Regions from separate parts of the Delftia sp. UME58 genome, predicted to be linked through region 1. Evidence: predicted binding sites of a transcription regulator. Region 1 holds the regulator's gene; the other holds the start of a gene.
What was found. The regulator NrdR, encoded in region 1, represses ribonucleotide reductase genes. The targets are predictions, from matches to a motif close to CACNANATNTNGTG.

Region 1 (9,081 bases):
GCCCGATGCAGCCGAGGATCCACTGAACGCCTGGTATCGCTGCACGGACATCGTCAGTACGGATGCACTGGCGCAGGCCGGTGTACTGGGCGGTCGCGGCGTGGCGCTCAAGGACAACATCTTCCTGGCCGGCGTGCCCATGATGAACGGTAACGCTGTCATCGATGGCTATGTTCCCTCCTTCGATGCCACGGTGGTCACGCGGCTGCTGGCAGCCGGCGCGCGCATCAGGGGCAAGGCGGTCTGCGAGAACCTATGCCTGTCGGCCAACAGCTTCACCAGCGCCAGCGGGCCCGTTCACAACCCGCACCGCCATGGCCATTCGGCGGGCGGCTCCTCATCGGGCTGCGGGGCCCTGGTGGGGGCGGGCCTGGTGGACATGGCCATCGGCGGGGACCAGGGCGGCTCCATCCGGCTGCCGGCCGCGCTGTGCGGCATCTACGGCATGAAGCCGAGCTTCGGCCTGGTGCCCTACACCGGCGCACTGCCGATGGAGCCCACCATCGACCACCTGGGGCCCATGACGGCCTCGGTGGCCGACAACGCGCTGTTGCTGGAGGTGATTGCCGGCGATGATGGCGTGGATCCGCGCCAGCGCAATGTGCGCGTGCAGCGTTACACCGAGGCGCTGGGCCAGCCCATTGCCGGCATGCGCATCGCCGTTCTGGAGGAGGGCCTGGCCATGCCGGGAGCCCATTCCGGGGTCAACCAGCAGGTGCGCCGGGCGGCGGCGCAGCTGGCTCGGCTGGGCGCGGTGGTGGAGTCTGTTTCCCTGCCCGTCCATGCGCGCGCTGCGGGTGTGTGTCGGCCCATCCTGCTGGAAGGTTCCTTGCGCACGGTGTTCGGTGCCGGCGGCTTCGGTACGGGGCGCCACGACCGCTATCCCGAGGATCTCATGGTGCGCTTCCGCGAGGGCCATGCCCAGGCGCTGGACAGGTTGCCCCTGACCATCCGCGCCGCGCTGGTCGCGGGCACGCACCTGACGCGCATGAACGGCCACCGTTACTACGCCCGGGCCATCAACTTCGGCCAGAAGCTGCGCATCGCCTATGACGCGTTGCTGCAGCGCTTCGATGCGCTGCTGATGCCGACCACGCCGTCAGTGGCCCAGCGCCTGCCCGAGGGCCAGGCCGAGACGCTGGACTTCGTGGAAGCGACTGCCGGCATGGTGGGTAATACCCTGCCATTCAACGTCACAGGCCACCCGGCCATGTCGCTGCCCTGCGGACGTGTCGACGGACTGCCGGTGGGCTTGATGCTGGTGGCTGCGCATTTTGCAGAACCCGTCATCTACCGCATCGCCCACGCCTATGAGCAGTCCGTGGACTGGCGCGCCTTGTAGTGCGGATGCGACCACCGATCACCGATCACCGCATCGTCCGTACCGTACCCGCTGGCATCGATGCAAGGGAGAGACCCATGAACAAGTACATCGCCGGCGCCATCATTCTGGCCCTCGCCTCTTTGCTGGCCCACGCGCAAGCCAATGATTTTCCACGTCGCAGCATCACCATCATCGATCCCTACCCCGCCGGCGGCAGCACCGACGTGCTGTCGCGCCTGCTGGGCGAGCAGATGAGCCGTTCCCTGGGCCAGCCCATCGTGGTGGAAGCCCGCCCGGGCGCTGCCGGCACCATAGGTTCTGCCCAGGTGGCGCGTGCCAGGCCCGACGGATACACGCTGCTGGTAGGCAACCCGGGGCCCAATGCCATCGCGGCCAGTGCCTTCTCCAAGCTGTCCTACGACGTGGAAAGGGATTTCGCGCCCATCATGATCGCGGCCACGGTGCCGGTATTGTTTTGCGTGGGCAAGGACTCGCCGCTGAAGAAACCGGCCGACCTGATCGCCATGGGCAAGTCCGGCAAGCCCGCCAACTTCGGCTCCACGGGGCCCGGCGGCATATCGCATATTCTGGGCGAGCTGTTCAACCGCGATGCAGGCACGCACTTCAGCCATATCCCCTACAAGGGCGCCGCCCCCATGTCCGTCGCCATCATGTCCGGCGAACTGGACTTCGGGATGCTCACCGGTCCCGATGCCATGCCCCATGTGCGCGGCGGCAAGATGCGGTGCATTGCGACAGCGGGCGCAGAGCGCTCGCCCCACTTTCCCGATGTGCCCACCTGGACCGAGGCCGGCGTGCCGGGCATCAAGATAGATGTGTGGTTCGGCTATCTTGCGCCCGCAGGAACGCCGGCCGCCATCATCGACAGGCTGCATGGCGCTATGGAGGCTGCTCTGGCGACCCCTGCGGTCAAGAGCCGGCTGGATGAGCTGAGCATTGCCGTCAAGGCAAGCACTCCGCAGGCCTTCGCCCAGCGCATCCGTGCCGACCGGGAGCTGTACGGCGGCATTGTCAGGGCCATCAACCTCCGGCTCGATTGAGCACCGCGCTGGGCGGCACGCCATGGGCCTGACGGAACGCGCGGCTGAAGTGCGAAAAGCTCGTGAAGCCGCAGGCCAACGCCGCATCGGTCACACGCTGTGCCTCGCCTGACTCGAGCAGGCGGTGCGCCTGGTCCACCCGCTCGCTCCAGAGCCAGCGGCTGGGTGTGGAGCCTTCGTCTGCGAACAGGCGTGCCAGGCTGCGCAGGGATATGCCCAGGCTGCTTGCCACCTGCTGCAGCGTCAGCTCCGTGTCGTCAAGGCGCGCCCGCATGTACTGCTTGGCATCGGCTAGCCGGCTTGGCTCGGCACAAGGCCCACTGCTGAGCGTGGCGAACAGCACATGCAGCAGCGACGAGCGCAGATGCGCACCCGCCTTGGTGCCGTGCGGTGAGGGCAGGGCGGCGAGTTGGCGGACCATGCAAGCCAGCAGGCCGGTCGCTGGGCCACCTGCGGGCAGCAAGCGGCTGGCCGGAAGGTCCGGAACCATCCGGCTCAGCCAGGAACGGGGAAGGCGCACGCAGGTACTGGACATGCCCTGTTCATAGCGCCATTCATGCCGCTGGTCGGCATTCCAGAGCACGATGTCGCCCGTGTTCTGAACAAGGCACTGGTTGGCCGTATCCAGGATCACCGGTCCGGCCTCCAGCACGGAAAGAAACATTGCATCCGCCGGCTCGTGGCGCATGCTGCGCGCGCTGGTTCCTGGCGGGCGTGTCAATTGCAGCATCAGCAACCCCCCAAGATCCTGGCTGGCCAGGCGCAAAGGCGTGTCCAGGGCTGCCGGTTGGCTGCTGCGCAGAGCCGGGTACATCAGAAGGTCGGTCAGGCGACTGTAGCTTGCGAAGTTGCCCTGATCGCTGTGGCGCGATGAATCGAAATGAACCTGCATTGGAGAATGCCTCCCGGATAGGGAGCGGGCACCTTCGAAAGTACTCAGCAGGACCCACTCAGGCTGGCAGGCGGATTTTTGCCCATGGAAATTTGTGATCGGACAGCCCGGTCTTTTCGGCGGGCGATAGGGTGCCGCCAGGCTTCCAAGCGTGCGCCGTGGCCAGAAATGACTAGAGGTTCAGCGCCGGGGTTTCAGCAGGGCGCTGGGCGGCATGTCATAGGCCTGCCTGAAGACACGGCTGAAGTGCGAGAAGCTGGTGAAGCCGCAGGCCAGCGCCACATCGGTCACGCGCCTCGCGTTGTCTGCTTGAAGCAGCAGATGGGCCTGGGCCAGTCGCTCGTTCCAGAGCCAACGGCTCGGGGTCAGTCCTTCAGTGGCAAACAGTCGCGCTAGGCTGCGCAGCGACATGTCCAGACCCTGAGCTGCCTGCGAGGGCTTGAGCTCAGGATCATCGAGTCGGGCTCGCATGTATTGCTTGGCCTGGGCAAGCCGGTTGCGGGTTCTGAACTCAGCAGGGCTGGACGAGGTCAGCAGCGTGTTCAGCAGCACGGGCCTGAGGTCCTGCTCCTCGGCATCCTGCTGAAGGCTTGCCGATGGAAAGGGTAATTTGCTCCCAGAATCCTTGCGGTCCTGGCTTTGGGTCGAGTCGGAAGAGGCCTGCATTTCACGAACCTCCCGCAATTTGCGGCTGGTGCCTGTGTGATGATCCGCAGGCGGTTGGAAAAAGGGTGATTTGCAATTTTAACTATGAATGTATGCAATCCGATAGCCATATTGCGTCTCGCTGGGCGATGGCTGCCTGCGCAATGCACCGCCGCAGCGGGGGCGGCGTTTGCGGGCTGCCCGGGCATAATCGTTGGCCTATGAGCGGCAACACCTTCGGCACCCTATTCACTGTCACCAACTTCGGCGAGTCGCATGGCCCGGCCATAGGCTGCGTCATCGATGGCTGTCCGCCCGGCATGGCGCTGAGCGAAGCGGACATCCAGCAAGACCTGGATCGCCGCCGCCCCGGCACCAGCAAGTTCGTGACGCAGCGCAACGAGCCCGATGCGGTGGAAATCCTCTCGGGCGTCTACGAAGGCCGCACCACGGGCACGCCGATCGCGCTGCTGATCCGCAATACCGACCAGCGCAGCAAGGACTACTCCAACATTGCGCAGAGCTTTCGTCCCGGCCATGCCGACTACGCCTACTTCCAGAAATACGGCATCCGTGATCCGCGCGGCGGCGGCCGTTCCTCGGCACGGCTGACGGCCCCCACGGTGGCCGCCGGTGCCGTGGCCAGGAAGTGGCTCAAGGAAAAGTTCGGCACCGAGTTCCGCGCCTGCATGACCCAGGTGGGCGAGTTGTCCCTGCCCTTCGAGGGCTGGGAGCATGTCCCCAACAACCCGTTCTTCGCGCCGGTGGCCGATGTGACCCGCTACGAGGAGTACATGGACGCGCTGCGCAAGTCGGGCGACTCCTGCGGCGCCGCGCTGCGCGTGCAGGCCACCGGCATGCCGGTGGGCCTGGGTCAGCCGCTGTATGACCGCCTGGATGCCGACATTGCCTACGCCATGATGGGCCTGAACGCGGTCAAGGCCGTGGAGATCGGTGCCGGTTTCGACAGCGTGGTCCAGCGCGGCACCACGCACGGCGACTCTCTGAGCCCCGAAGGCTTTCGCAGCAACAACGCCGGCGGCATCGTCGGCGGCATCAGCACGGGCCAGGACCTGGAAGTGCGCATAGGCATCAAGCCCACCAGTTCCATCATCACGCCGCGCGAATCCATCGACGTGCAGGGCCAGAGCACCGAGGTCATCACCAAGGGCCGCCACGACCCCTGCGTCGGCATCCGCGCAGCGCCCATCGCCGAGGCGCTGCTGGCCCTGGTGGTGATGGACCATGCGCTGCGCCACCGTGCCCAGTGCGGTGACGTGGATTCGGGCCTGGCTCCCATCCCTGCCGCCGCGCCCTGAAAGCACACTGCCAGGCCACCAAAGAAAAAGCCGCCCAAGGGCGGCTTTCTTGCGTCCTGCCGGCCTGATCAGCCGGGATTGCGCACCTCATCCATGACGTTCTTGAAATCGTCCACATCCTCGAAGCTGCGGTAGACGCTGGCGTAGCGGATGTAGCCGACCTTGTCGAGCAGCTTGAGCTCGCGCATCACCATCTCGCCCAGGCGGCTGGAGAGCACTTCGCGCTCGCCCAGGTTGCGCAGCCGCTCCTCGATGCGCTCGATCGCGGCATCGATCTGCTCAGTGCTCACGGGGCGCTTGCGCAGCGCGATCTTGAACGAGCCCAGCAGCTTGGCGCGCTCGTACTCGATGCGCCGCCCGTCCTTCTTGACGATGGCGGGAAAGCTGACCTCGGGCCGCTCGTAGGTGGTGAAGCGCTTGTCGCAGCCGCCGCACTGGCGGCGGCGGCGGATGAAGCCCCCATCCTCGGCCTCACGGGTCTCCACGACCTGGGTGTCCGGATGGCTGCAGAACGGGCACTTCATGGCAGGCCTCTATGCGTGCAACTCAGGCGCCGTAGACCGGGAAGCGGGCCGTCAGCTCGGCCACCTGGGCGCGCACGCGGGCCAGGTTGGCCTCGTCGGCGGGGTTCTCCAGCACGTCGGCCAGCAGGTTGGCTGTCAGGCGGGCTTCCTCTTCCTTGAAGCCGCGCGTGGTCATGGCGGGCGTGCCCACGCGGATGCCGCTGGTCACCATCGGCTTTTCGGGATCGTTGGGGATGGAGTTCTTGTTGATCGTCATGTGGGCGGCACCCAGCGCGGCTTCGGCCGCCTTGCCGGTGATGCCCTTGGCGCGCAGGTCCACCAGCATGACGTGGCTTTCCGTGCGGCCGGAGACGATGCGCAGACCGCGTGCCGTCAGCGTTTCCGCGACAACCTTGGCGTTCTTCACAACCTGTTCCTGGTAGGTCTTGAACTCGGGTGACAGCGCTTCCTTGAAGGCCACGGCCTTGCCGGCGATGACATGCATCAGCGGGCCGCCTTGCAGGCCGGGGAAGATGGCGCTGTTGATGGCCTTCTCATGCTCGGCCTTCATCAGGATCACGCCGCCGCGCGGGCCGCGCAGGCTCTTGTGCGTGGTGGTGGTGACCACGTCGGCGTGGGGCACGGGGTTGGGGTACACGCCTGCGGCGATCAGGCCGGCATAGTGGGCCATGTCCACCCAGAAGATGGCGCCGACTTCCCGGGCGATCTTGGCGAAGCGCTCGAAGTCGATGGCCAGGGCGTAGGCCGATGCGCCGGCCACGATGATGCGGGGCTTGTGCTCGCGCGCCAGCGCTTCCATCTTGTCGTAGTCGATGGCTTCTTCGGCATTCAGGCCGTAGGAGACCACGTTGAACCACTTGCCCGACATGTTCAGCGGCATGCCGTGCGTCAGGTGACCGCCTTCGGCCAGGCTCATGCCCATGATGGTGTCGCCGGGCTTGGCAAAGGCCATCAGCACGGCCTGGTTGGCCTGCGAGCCGGAGTTGGGCTGCACGTTGGCGGCCTCGGCGCCGAACAGCTTCTTGACGCGGTCGATGGCGAGCTGCTCGACCACATCGACGTTCTCGCAGCCGCCGTAGTAGCGCTTGCCCGGATAGCCTTCGGCGTACTTGTTGGTGAGCTGGGAGCCCTGGGCTTCCATGACGGCAGGCGAGCAATAGTTCTCGCTGGCGATCAGCTCGATATGTTCTTGTTGACGCAGGTTCTCGGCCTGGATGGCGGCAAAGACTTCGGCGTCGACCTTCTCGACGGTATTGGTGCGTTGAAACATGGCAGTCCTGTGAACTTGAAATTCCCTTGAGGCCAAGGGCTGCCCAGGCGAACGGCGGAACACTCCAGATCCCGCGTGCGCATGGAGGCTGGGCGGTACGCTCCCCGGTGGTTCACAGAAGGTGGTCCTTCTCGGGCCTTCTGCTGGTTTCCACGTCAGCGGCAGCGGTGCGTGAAGCGGCTGCGCCTATCGCCAGTTGCGTACCCCGATAGTGTAGCTGAGCCGGTGGCGCCGAAGACCTGGCAGGGCGTTGCAGAAGGCGTTTGCGTGGGCCACCTGCAGTTGGATCGGGCATGAAAAAAGCTGGCCTCGGCCAGCTGTGCACTCACTATGCCGGGAAGTCAGGCTACAGCGCCGGCTCCTGGGACTGAAGGGCCACCTGCTCGGAGCGGGCAGAGGTGTTGCTCGAGCTGACTGGCACGGCTGCAGGCGCAGCCGATGCTGCCGGGCCCGAGGCCTCGGCCACGGGGGTGGCCGGCTTGGTGGAGGCGATCTGTACGGCCTGCCGGGGCTGATCGACCTTGGCGGTCATCAAAGGCACGGCACGCAGGCCGGCGGCCATGCGCAGGCGCTGGTGCTCGGCCAGCACCTTGGCAGCGTAGCCACCATCGGTGGGCAGGTTGGCCGCGCCCACGTAGTAGCGCAGGCCTCCTTCGATGGAGCCGGCGCGCTCGATGCATTCCTTGAGCACGCGCACGCCCACGCGCAGATTGCTGACCGGGTCGAAGGCAGCGTTCTGGCCACCGAAGTTCTCATATTTGTCGGTATGCACCGTGGTCATCACCTGCATCAGGCCCTGCGCGCCGACAGCGCTTTGCGCAAACGGATTGAAGCTGGACTCGATGGCCATGATGGCCAGGATCAGCGTCGGGTCCAGGCGGTTGACCTTGCCCAGGTCATAGGCCTCGCTGACCAGTGCCGCGATCGGCTCGGGCGCCACGCGGTACTTCTTGCTGAGCCAGAAGGCCACGGCTGCCTGCTCCTTGGGCAGGTTCTTGGGGTTGGTCGCCGTCGCCCGATCGCTGGCAGCGAGTTCGACGGGAACACCCAGCTCGGCCATCTGGCGAGCGGTCAGCCAGGAGCGCAGCTGGCTCTCTCCGGCGTCGCGCAGGTCAGGACGGGCGAACAGGGTGATGGCCATGAAGGCCACAGCAAGGCCCAGCAGGGCGAAGCTGTTGTGGATGATGGCAAGAAAACCGTTGGCCACATCGATGGCGAACGTTCGCGCGGCGGCGAAAAATTTTCCTGACGCTGGCATAGCTTTTTCCTTTCTAGGGGCACCAACCCGAAACGGCCTTCGCCGAAGCGAAGGCCGGTGAGGCTGACACCCTGGATTGGGTGCTGCGGATCCGGGAGGCTGGCGCTTGGTGCACCATTGCGTTGTAGGCCTGCGGGATCTGCTCAGTCGTGAGGCAGCAGAAACAAAAAACGCTCTATTCGAGCGCTGGCGGATTCTAGGAGTTCACCAAATACACGGTCAACACTATGAAATCAACTTTTTAGATCAATGAATAATAACAAACCATGGATGCAAACACAGTTTTGAGGTCTTGAAGAGCGGGTGGCGTGCTACCGATGTACGCCGCTTCCGCCGTTTTCAGAGTGCGTCATGAAATTGCAATGAAATGCAAAAGCACTGGCAGGCCGACCCTGCGTCCTTCTATATTGGAGGCGACTGCTCCTGCAGTCGTCTCGCCAAGGTGGAAGACAGGTAAAAGTGGTGTTCGATAGTGCGGACACCGTGGTTCAAGTCTTCCTCCGCGGCCTTCCTGGAAGCAATCTCTTGCTTCCAAGCAGCAAGGACCATCCTCTCCTTGACTGCGGAAAACGGTCGGGACTTGTGCCCGCCGTAAAGCCCGGAAGCCGGTTCACGGCTTCCGGGCTTTGTCGTTAAAGGATGGCCGCAACGTCAAGAAATGTGCCGTGGTGCGGACCCAGCCGTTGCTGCCGCCCCAATTTCTGGTGCAATGCAGCCGTTGCCCTGTCCTGTGTCCCTGGATGGGGCTGTACTAGTTACCAGAGCCCCATGCAATCTCTCTTCAAGCA
Region 2 (9,081 bases), on a different contig from region 1:
GCGGCGGCCTTCTTGGCAGCAGGAGCAGCAGCCTTCTTGGCGGGAGCAGCGGCCTTCTTCGCGGCAGGAGCAGCAGCCTTCTTGGCGGGAGCGGCAGCCTTCTTGGCAGCAGGAGCAGCAGCCTTCTTGGCAGGAGCAGCGGCCTTCTTTGCGGCAGGTGCAGCAGCCTTCTTGGCAGGAGCGGCAGCCTTCTTTGCAGCAGGAGCAGCAGCCTTCTTGGCGGGAGCGGCAGCCTTCTTGGCAGCAGGAGCAGCAGCCTTCTTGGCGGGAGCAGCGGCCTTCTTTGCGGCAGGAGCAGCAGCCTTCTTGGCAGGAGCGGCAGCCTTCTTTGCAGCAGGAGCAGCAGCCTTCTTGGCGGGAGCAGCGGCCTTCTTTGCAGCAGGAGCAGCAGCCTTCTTGGCAGGAGCGGCAGCCTTCTTTGCAGCAGGAGCAGCAGCCTTCTTGGCGGGAGCAGCGGCCTTCTTTGCAGCAGGAGCAGCAGCCTTCTTGGCGGGAGCGGCAGCCTTCTTCGCAGCAGGAGCAGCAGCCTTCTTGGCGGGAGCGGCAGCCTTCTTCGCAGCAGGAGCAGCAGCCTTCTTGGCAGGAGCGGCAGCCTTCTTTGCAGCAGGAGCAGCAGCCTTCTTGGCGGGAGCAGCAGCCTTCTTCGCAGCAGGAGCAGCAGCCTTCTTGGCAGGAGCGGCAGCCTTCTTTGCAGCAGGTGCAGCGGCCTTCTTGGCAGCAGGAGCTGCAGCCTTCTTCACAGCAGGTGCAGCAGCCTTCTTGACGGGTGCTGCCTTGGCAGTGGCCGTGGTTTTCTTCACGGTTTCAGCCTTGGGAGCAGCCGCCTTTTTGGCAGTGGTTTTCTTGTCGGTGGGGGCCTTGGTGGAGGCCGTCTTCTTCGCAGTTGCCATCATCTTCTCCTTCGTTGATTTGCACAAAACACTTCGGGGTACGGGGCTCCGAAGCGATCCAAAGCGATGTGGAGTGACGCATCGCAATGAACACGGAGACGCCCCACGCCGCAACACCATCGGTATTGCAAAAGCGTGAAGCGCGTCATGGTTCGCATTGTGCCTGCAGAGAAGCGATTAATCCCAGGAAAGTGCGCCTCCGGTTTGATACTCGATGACGCGTGTCTCAAAGAAGTTACGTTCCTTCTTCAAATCGATCATCTCGCTCATCCAGGGGAACGGGTTTTCCTCGTTGGGGAACAGGGCCTCAAGGCCGATCTGCGTGGCGCGGCGGTTGGCGATGTAGCGCAGGTAGCCCTTGAACATCGATGCGTTCATTCCGAGCACGCCGCGCGGCATGGTGTCCTCTGCGTAGCGGTATTCCAGCTCGACGGCCTTGACGAAAAGCGCCGTGATTTCTTCCTTGAATTCGGGTGTCCACAGCTGTGGATTTTCGAGCTTGAGCTGGTTGATCAGGTCGATGCCGAAGTTGCAGTGCATGGACTCGTCGCGCAGGATGTACTGGTACTGCTCGGCGGCGCCGGTCATCTTGTTTTGGCGACCCAGCGCAAGGATCTGCGTGAAGCCCACGTAGAAGAACAGGCCCTCCATCAGGCAGGCGAAAACGATCAGCGACTTGAGCAGGGTCTGGTCGGTCTCGAAGGTGCCGGTCTTGAAGGCGGGATCCATGATCGCTTCGATGAAGGGGATCAGGAATTCGTCCTTGTCGCGGATGGAGGGGACTTCGAGATAGGCGTTGAAGATCTCGCCCTCATCCAGGCCCAGCGACTCCACGATGTACTGGTAGGCGTGGGTGTGGATGGCTTCCTCGAAGGCCTGGCGCAGCAGGAACTGGCGGCATTCGGGCGCCGTGATGTGGCGGTAGGTGCCCAGCACGATGTTGTTGGCGGCCAGCGAATCGGCCGTCACGAAGAAGCCCAGGTTGCGCTTGATGATGCGGCGCTCGTCCTCGGTCAGGCCGTTGGGGTCCTTCCACAGGGCGATGTCGCGGTTCATGTTCACTTCCTGCGGCATCCAGTGGTTGGCGCAGGTGGCTAGGTACTTTTCCCAGGCCCACTTGTACTTGAACGGCACCAGCTGATTGACGTCGGTCTTGGCGTTGATGATGCGCTTGTCGGCGGCATTCACGCGCTTGTGTGTGGTGCTGGGCGCAGCCTCCGCGCCGCTGGGCGTGTTCGAGAGGGTGGCGTCGTCGTCAAAGGTCAGCATTGCAATTTTCTCCGGCATGCCCTGGGGCATATGTTCAGTTCATTCGGTGCGAAAGAGTCCTCTCTTTCTGCTCCGGTCAATGTAGGACCATGGGTGGCCTGGCGTGTTGAGCAGGCCCAAGGTCCATGGCGAAGATCCTGCGCATGGCGCTGGCTGGCGGGCAGGGCGCGGGGCCTGCGCCGTGGCGAGGCCCCGCGCTGCGCGGCTTACTGGCAGGCTTCGCAGCCGGGATCGTCGATGGCGCAGAACTTGATGTCCGTCGCCGGTGCCTGGGCGCGTGCGGCGGCTGCCGCGGCTTCCAGGGCGCTGGAGGTGTTCACGGCGGCAGGCTGTGCGGCGGCGGCCGAGGGCACGGCGTTGAGCACGCGGCTTTGCACCGTGGACTTCTCGATGTTGGTGGCGCTGGTGGTGCGCAGGTAGTAGGTGGTCTTCAGACCGCGCAGCCAGGCCAGCTTGTAGGTGTCGTCCAGCTTCTTGCCCGATGCACCGGCCATGTAGATGTTCAGGCTCTGGGCCTGGTCGATCCACTTCTGGCGGCGCGCGGCGGCCTCGACCAGCCAGGTGGGCTCGACCTCGAAGGCGGTGGCGTACAGGCTCTTGACGTCCTGGGGCACGCGGTCGATGGGGCGCAGCGAGCCGTCGAAGTGCTTGAGGTCCATGACCATCACGTCGTCCCACAGGCCCAGGCGCTTCAGGTCACGCACCAGGTACTGGTTGATGACGGTGAACTCGCCGGACAGGTTGGACTTGACCGACAGGTTGCCGAACGAGGGCTCGATGGAGGCATCGACGCCGACAATGTTGGAGATGGTGGCCGTGGGCGCGATGGCCACGCAGTTGGAGTTGCGCATGCCGTGCTGGCCGATCTTGGCGCGCAGCGCATCCCAGTCCAGGCGCGAGGAGCGGTCCACTTCCACATAGCCGCCGCGTGCCTTCTCCAGCAGGTTCAGCGTGTCCAGCGGCAGGATGCCCTGGTCCCACAGCGAGCCCTTGTAGCTGGAGTACTGGCCGCGTTCCTTGGCCAGCTCGGTGGAGGCCCAGTAGGCGTAGTAGCAGATGGCTTCCATCGACTGGTCGGCGAACTCCACGGCCGCGTCGCTGGCGTAGGCGATGCGCATTTCATAGAGTGCATCCTGGAAGCCCATCAGGCCCAGGCCCACGGGGCGGTGGCGCAGGTTGGAGTCCTTGGCCTTCTGCACGGCGTAGTAGTTGATGTCGATCACGTTGTCCAGCATGCGCATGGCCGTGGTGATGGTCTTGCGCAGCTTGCCGTGGTCGATGGCGCCATCGACGATGTGGCGCGCCAGGTTGACCGAGCCCAGGTTGCAGACGGCAGTCTCGGTGTCGCTGGTGTTCAGCGTGATCTCGGTGCACAGGTTGGACGAGTGCACCACGCCGGCGTGCTGCTGGGGCGAGCGCACGTTGCAGGGGTCCTTGAAGGTGACCCAGGGGTGGCCGGTCTCGAACAGCATGGACAGCATCTTGCGCCACAGGTCCATGGCCGGGATGCGCTTGAACAGCTTGAGTTCGCCGTTGTCGGCCTTGGTTTCGTAGGCCTTGTAGGCGTGCTCGAAGGCGGCGCCGAAGAGGTCGTGCAGGTCGCCGACATCGGAGGGCGAGAACAGGGTCCAGTGGCCCTTTTCCATGACGCGCTTCATGAACAGGTCGGGAATCCAGTTCGCCGTGTTCATGTCGTGCGTGCGGCGGCGGTCGTCGCCGGTGTTCTTGCGCAGTTCGAGGAATTCCTCGATGTCCAGGTGCCAGGTCTCCAGGTAGGTGCAGACGGCGCCCTTGCGCTTGCCGCCCTGGTTCACGGCCACGGCCGTGTCGTTGACCACCTTGAGGAAGGGCACCACGCCCTGCGACTCGCCGTTCGTGCCCTTGATGCGCGAACCCAGGGCGCGCACGCGCGTCCAGTCGTTGCCCAGGCCGCCGGCGAACTTGGACAGCAGGGCGTTTTCCTTGATGGACTCGTAGATGCCGTCCAGATCGTCGGGCACCGTGGTCAGGTAGCAGGAAGACAGCTGCGAGCGCAGCGTGCCGCTGTTGAACAGCGTGGGCGTGCTGCTCATGAAGTCGAAGGACGACAGCAGCTCGTAGAACTCGATGGCGCGCGCGTTGCGGTCCTCTTCCTGCAGCGCCAGGCCCATGGCCACGCGCATGAAGAAGGACTGGGGCAGCTCGATGCGCGTCTTGCGCACGTGCAGGAAGTAGCGGTCGTACAGGGTCTGCAGGCCCAGGTAGTCGAACTGCTCGTCGCGCTCGGCCTTGATGGCGGCAGCCAGGCGGGGCAGGTCGTAGTTCAGCAGCTCGGGGTTGAGCAGCTCGTTGTCCACGCCCTTCTGGATGAAGCCGGGGAAATACTCGGCGTAGGCGGCCTGGATATCGGCCGGCTGCACGTCACGGCCCATGACCTCGCGCACGATCGTGTGCAGCAGCAGGCGGGCGGTGACGTAGGTGTAGTCGGGGTCCTTCTCGATCAGCGTGCGAGCGGCCAGGATGGAGGCCTTGAAGACTTCTTCGATCGGCACGCCGTCGTACAGGTTGCGCAGCGTCTCGGCGACGATGGGGGCGGCCTGGATATCGGCGTTGAGGTTGCGGCAGGACGCCTCGATCAGCGCCAGCAGGCGGGCCTGGTCCAGCGGCACGCGCTGGCCGTTGTCGGTCACATGCAGCACGGGCGCCGGTGCGGCGGCGGCAGCCGCTGCGGCCTCGGCGGCCTTCTTTTGCTCGGCACGTTCCTGGTTGCGGCGGTCGCGGTACAGCACGTAGGCGCGCGCCACGTCGTGATGGCCGCCGCGCATCAGGCCCAGCTCGACCTGGTCCTGCACGTCTTCAATATGGAAGGTGCCGCCGCCCGGACGCGAGCGCAGCAGTGCGCGAACCACGGCCTGGGTCAGCTCGTCCACGGTCTCGCGCACGCTGGCGGAGGCCGCACCCTGGGCGCCGCGCACGGCCAGGAAGGCCTTGGTCAGCGCGACGGCGATCTTTTGTGGCGTGAAGGGCACCACATCGCCGCTGCGGCGGATGATCTGGTAGCCGTCCTGCACGGACAGGTGATGGGCGGAGGAAGGATTGGCAGCATCACCGTGCGCAGCGGGAGCCAAAGAATTCAGTGCTTCTTGCATGAGTTTCCTCAACGGGTGTTTGTGGATAGAACAGACGCGGGCCTGCACTTGGGGCAGGCTTGCTGGGAGATGGAATCGGGGTCGGATGTGCACACCGTTTTCACAGGGTGTTCACAGCTTGTGAACACTAGATATGGTGTCCAGCGTGCTTTGGAGCACTACCTGTAGTGTATCGCCGTCTCATGTACACGGGGTACTTACAGCCGGAAAACCGCTGTTTGCGCTGCGCCAAACGGGTGCGCGACATACAAGCCAATAGCAGCAGATGCCCGCTGCGCGGTGGCTTGCGGGCGATGGCCCGTCGCGAGCCGCAGCAGCCTTGACCCGGCGCCGGTCGGACCGCTGAAAGCCCCATGGACAGTGGGGCTGCGCCACATGCGTGAATTTGTAAAAAATGATCAGCCACCCGCTGCGTGCGCCTGGCGCGCCACATCGGTTGCTTTCTGGATTGACAGACCGTTTGTCCTCTGCCTGTGGACAAGCGGCATTGGCTGCAAGACCTGGCGGTGCCTGCGATGAGGGTGTGTGCTTACGTGTCGGGCTGGCCCGCGCCTGGCGGCAGTTGCCAGTTCGCCGTGGCATGGTGATGGGCCAGCAGCCTGCGCAACCGCTGCCAGTCGAAGCCGGGGCCCGGATCGCATTTGCGGCCCGGCGCGATGTGCTCATGGCCTGCGAGATGGGCCACGGGGTAGCGCGCCGCGATGGCGTTGCACAGGGCATCGAGCGCCGCGTACTGGGCCGCCTCGAACCGCAGGCCCTCCAGGCCTTCCAGTTCTATGCCGATGGAGTCGTCGTTGCAGCGGTCGCGGCCCCGCCAGCGGGAAGCGCCGGCATGCCAGGCGCGCGCATCGCAGTCCACAAACTGCCAGACCTCGCCCTGGCGCGTGATGAAGAAATGCGCCGACACCTCCAGGCCGCGTATGCCCTGGTAATAAGGATGGGCGTCCCAGTCGAGCTGGTTGGTGAACAGTTGCTGGACCGCGCCCGTGCCGTACTCGCCGGGTGGCAGGCTGATGGAGTGCACGACGACCAGATCGACCAGCGCCTGGGCCGGGCGCTCGCCAAAGTTGGGCGAGGGCAGGTGGCGGGCCTGCTGCAGCCAGCCGCCTTGCCAGGTCCAGGCCGGGGCCTGGGTGGCTTGTGCCTGCGGATCAGGACTCTCCATGGCTGCCTCCGTCCGCCTCGGCGCTGGCATCGCCGGGCAGGGCGATGTTCAGCCGGTCGATGCGGTAACGGATCTGGCGCAGGCTCAGGCCCAGCCGCGCGGCCGTGGCCGTGCGGTTGAAGCCGTTTTCCTGCAGCGCCTGCACCAGGATGCCGCGCTCGCGCTCGTCCAGCCAGGCCTGCAGGTCGCGGGGCAGGTCGGCATCGGATGGCTCTGGCGATGGCGGGCTGCCTTGCGGCAGGGGGCGCGAGGGTGAGGGAGAGGGCGAGGCGGATGCAGGCGGGGCTGGCGGCGTGCCGCAGGGCAGCTGCATCTCGGGATCTATGCGCAGCGGTCCGTCCTCGCCCAGCGTGATGGCGCGGTGCAGCAGGTTCTCCAGTTCACGCACATTGCCGGGCAGGGGCAGGCGGGCGATCTGCTCCACTGAGCGCTCGTCGATCTCGGGCATGGGCAGGCCGGATTCCTGCGACAGCCGTGCCAGCAGGGCGCGGCACAGGGCGGGCAGGTCTTCGCGCCGCTCGCGCAGCGGGGGCAGCAGCACCTCGATGACATTGAGGCGGTAGTACAGGTCCTGGCGGAAGCGCCCCTGCTGGACATCGGCGGCCAGGTCGCGGTGGGTGGCGCTGACGATGCGCACGTCGGCCGCTTCCTCCTGTGCGCAGCCCAGTGGGCGCACGCGTCGCTCCTGTATGGCGCGCAGCAGCTTGGCCTGCATGGCCAGGGGCAGGTCGCCGATCTCGTCCAGAAACAAGGTGCCGCCGCGCGCAGCCTGGAAGTAGCCGTCGCGGTCCTGGGTGGCTCCTGTATAGGAGCCCTTGCGCGCGCCGAAGAATTCGGCCTCCAGCAGGTTTTCGGGTATGGCGCCGCAGTTCACGGCCACCATGGGGCCGTGGGCGCGCTGGCTGCAGGCGTGCAGGGCGCGGGCCACCAGTTCCTTGCCCGTGCCCGACTCGCCATGCACCAGCACCGGTGCCATGCCGCGCGCCACCTTGGCAATGCGCTGCTTGACGGCCTGCATGGCGGGCGACTCTCCAACCATGGCATCCAGCGCCCCGCCGCCGCTGAGCACGGGGCCTGCAGCCGGCGTCGCCGAGGGGCTGCGCGCCGGCATCACGCCCGGTGCCGGCACACCGCCCACGCCCTGGGCGGCCGAGGCCACGACCAGACGGAATTGCTTGAGGTCCACGGGCTTGGTCAGGTAATCGAAGGCGCCTGAGCGCAGGGCCTCGACGGCATTCTCGGCGGAGCCGTAGGCCGTCATGACCACGCAGCGCTCGCGCCGCTGCTGGCTGCGCAGGTCCTGCAGCAACTCCATGCCCATGCCGTCGGGCAGGCGCATGTCGGTGATGACCACGTCGAAGCGCTGGGTCTGCAATTGCTCACGCGCCTCGCCCACGCTGGCGGCGGTTTCCACGCGGTAGCCTTCGCGCAGAAGGGTCAGTTCATAGAGGGTGCGCAGATCCGGCTCGTCGTCCACGACAAGGATCGATGCGGCAGCGGGCAGGGAGTTCAAAGGCATCACACCACAATCTGGTCAAACAGGGAGGCCGGCAGGGCCGAGGCCGGGCCGGCACGGAACACGATGCTGAAGGCATTGCCCTCGACAGGGCCGTGCGGCGTGGGCCGCGACAGCCGCTGGTAGCTGATGCTGGCATCGTAGCGCTGGCACAGCTCGCGGCAGATATACAGGCCCAGGCCGCTGGAGCGGCTTTCCGAAGAGAAGAAGGGCTCGAACAGATGGCGTTGCACCGTGGGCTCCAGCGCGGCGCCGTCGCTCCAGACCTGTAGCCAGATCTGGCCGCCTGCCGGCGCGCCGGTCAGCACTTGCAGCGTGTGTGGTTCGTGGGCGTTGCTGCGGTAGCGCCGGGCGTTGTCCAGCAGGTTCACCAGGATGCGGCGCAGATGCTCGCCATCGAACACCACGGTCTTCTCCCTGGCGTCCAGCAGGAGCTGGATGCTGCGCACGGGCTGACCCTGGGCCTGCCATTCCTGGCAAACCTGGGCCACATGCTGGTCCAGGGCCAGCAGACCGGCATGCGCCTCGCCAATGTGCTGCTGGGCCCGGGCGATGTTGAGCACGTCCTCGACGATGCGTGCCAGGCGCTCGGCATTCTGGCCCACGATGCGGCACAGCTGCTGCTGGGCCGGGTCCTGCGCCAGATCCTCGGCCAGCAGGGCATTGGCCTGGGTGATGGCGGCCAGCGGATTGCGGATTTCGTGCGCCACGGCGGCCGACATGCGACCCATGGAGGCCAGTTTTTCCGTGCGCAGCCGCGCCTCCATCTCGCGCAGATCATGCAGAAAGACCACGCACAGCTGCTGCAGCAGCGCGGGCTCGGCCGCGTGGGCGGCCTCGGACTGGGTGGCGACCTCGGTCAGCCAGGTGCGCAGGTGCAGGCCCGTCATGCCTTCCTGGCCGATGGACTGCAGATGGATGGCGGCCGAGATGGGCAGGTTCTGGGCAAAGCTCTGGGCCACGGCGTCCTGCAGTCGCTGCCAGCCGGAATGCTCCTTGAGGGCGAAGGGCAGGGCATGCGCGTCGGCCAGCCCCAGCAGGTGCAGCGCGGCCGGGTTGGCCTGCTGCACGCGGAACTGGGGATCGACCACCAGCACGCCTTCGCCCAGGTGG

Region 2: the regulator NrdR is predicted to act here: its motif matches at 5,413-5,426, upstream of A9976_RS06955 (ribonucleoside-diphosphate reductase subunit alpha).

Annotation. Positions count from the first base shown of each region.
Region 1 is NZ_LZZV01000105.1:83,495-92,575, reverse strand. Features, by position in the region: gene A9976_RS27255 (amidase) at 1-1,342, shown strand, start outside; gene A9976_RS27250 (tripartite tricarboxylate transporter substrate binding protein) at 1,420-2,385, shown strand; gene A9976_RS31230 (AraC family transcriptional regulator) at 2,366-3,277, opposite strand; gene A9976_RS27240 (helix-turn-helix domain-containing protein) at 3,458-3,943, opposite strand; gene aroC (chorismate synthase) at 4,144-5,241, shown strand; gene nrdR (transcriptional regulator NrdR) at 5,310-5,765, opposite strand; gene glyA (serine hydroxymethyltransferase) at 5,788-7,035, opposite strand; ZMP/ZTP riboswitch at 7,070-7,245, opposite strand; gene A9976_RS27220 (lytic transglycosylase domain-containing protein) at 7,382-8,293, opposite strand; gene A9976_RS27215 (DUF748 domain-containing protein) at 9,062-9,081, shown strand, end outside.
Region 2 is NZ_LZZV01000017.1:99,471-108,551, forward strand. Features, by position in the region: gene A9976_RS06945 (hypothetical protein) at 1-890, opposite strand, end outside; gene A9976_RS06950 (ribonucleotide-diphosphate reductase subunit beta) at 1,068-2,159, opposite strand; gene A9976_RS06955 (ribonucleoside-diphosphate reductase subunit alpha) at 2,366-5,287, opposite strand; gene ampD (1,6-anhydro-N-acetylmuramyl-L-alanine amidase AmpD) at 5,817-6,452, opposite strand; gene A9976_RS06965 (sigma-54 dependent transcriptional regulator) at 6,439-7,971, opposite strand; gene A9976_RS06970 (PAS domain-containing sensor histidine kinase) at 7,971-9,081, opposite strand, start outside.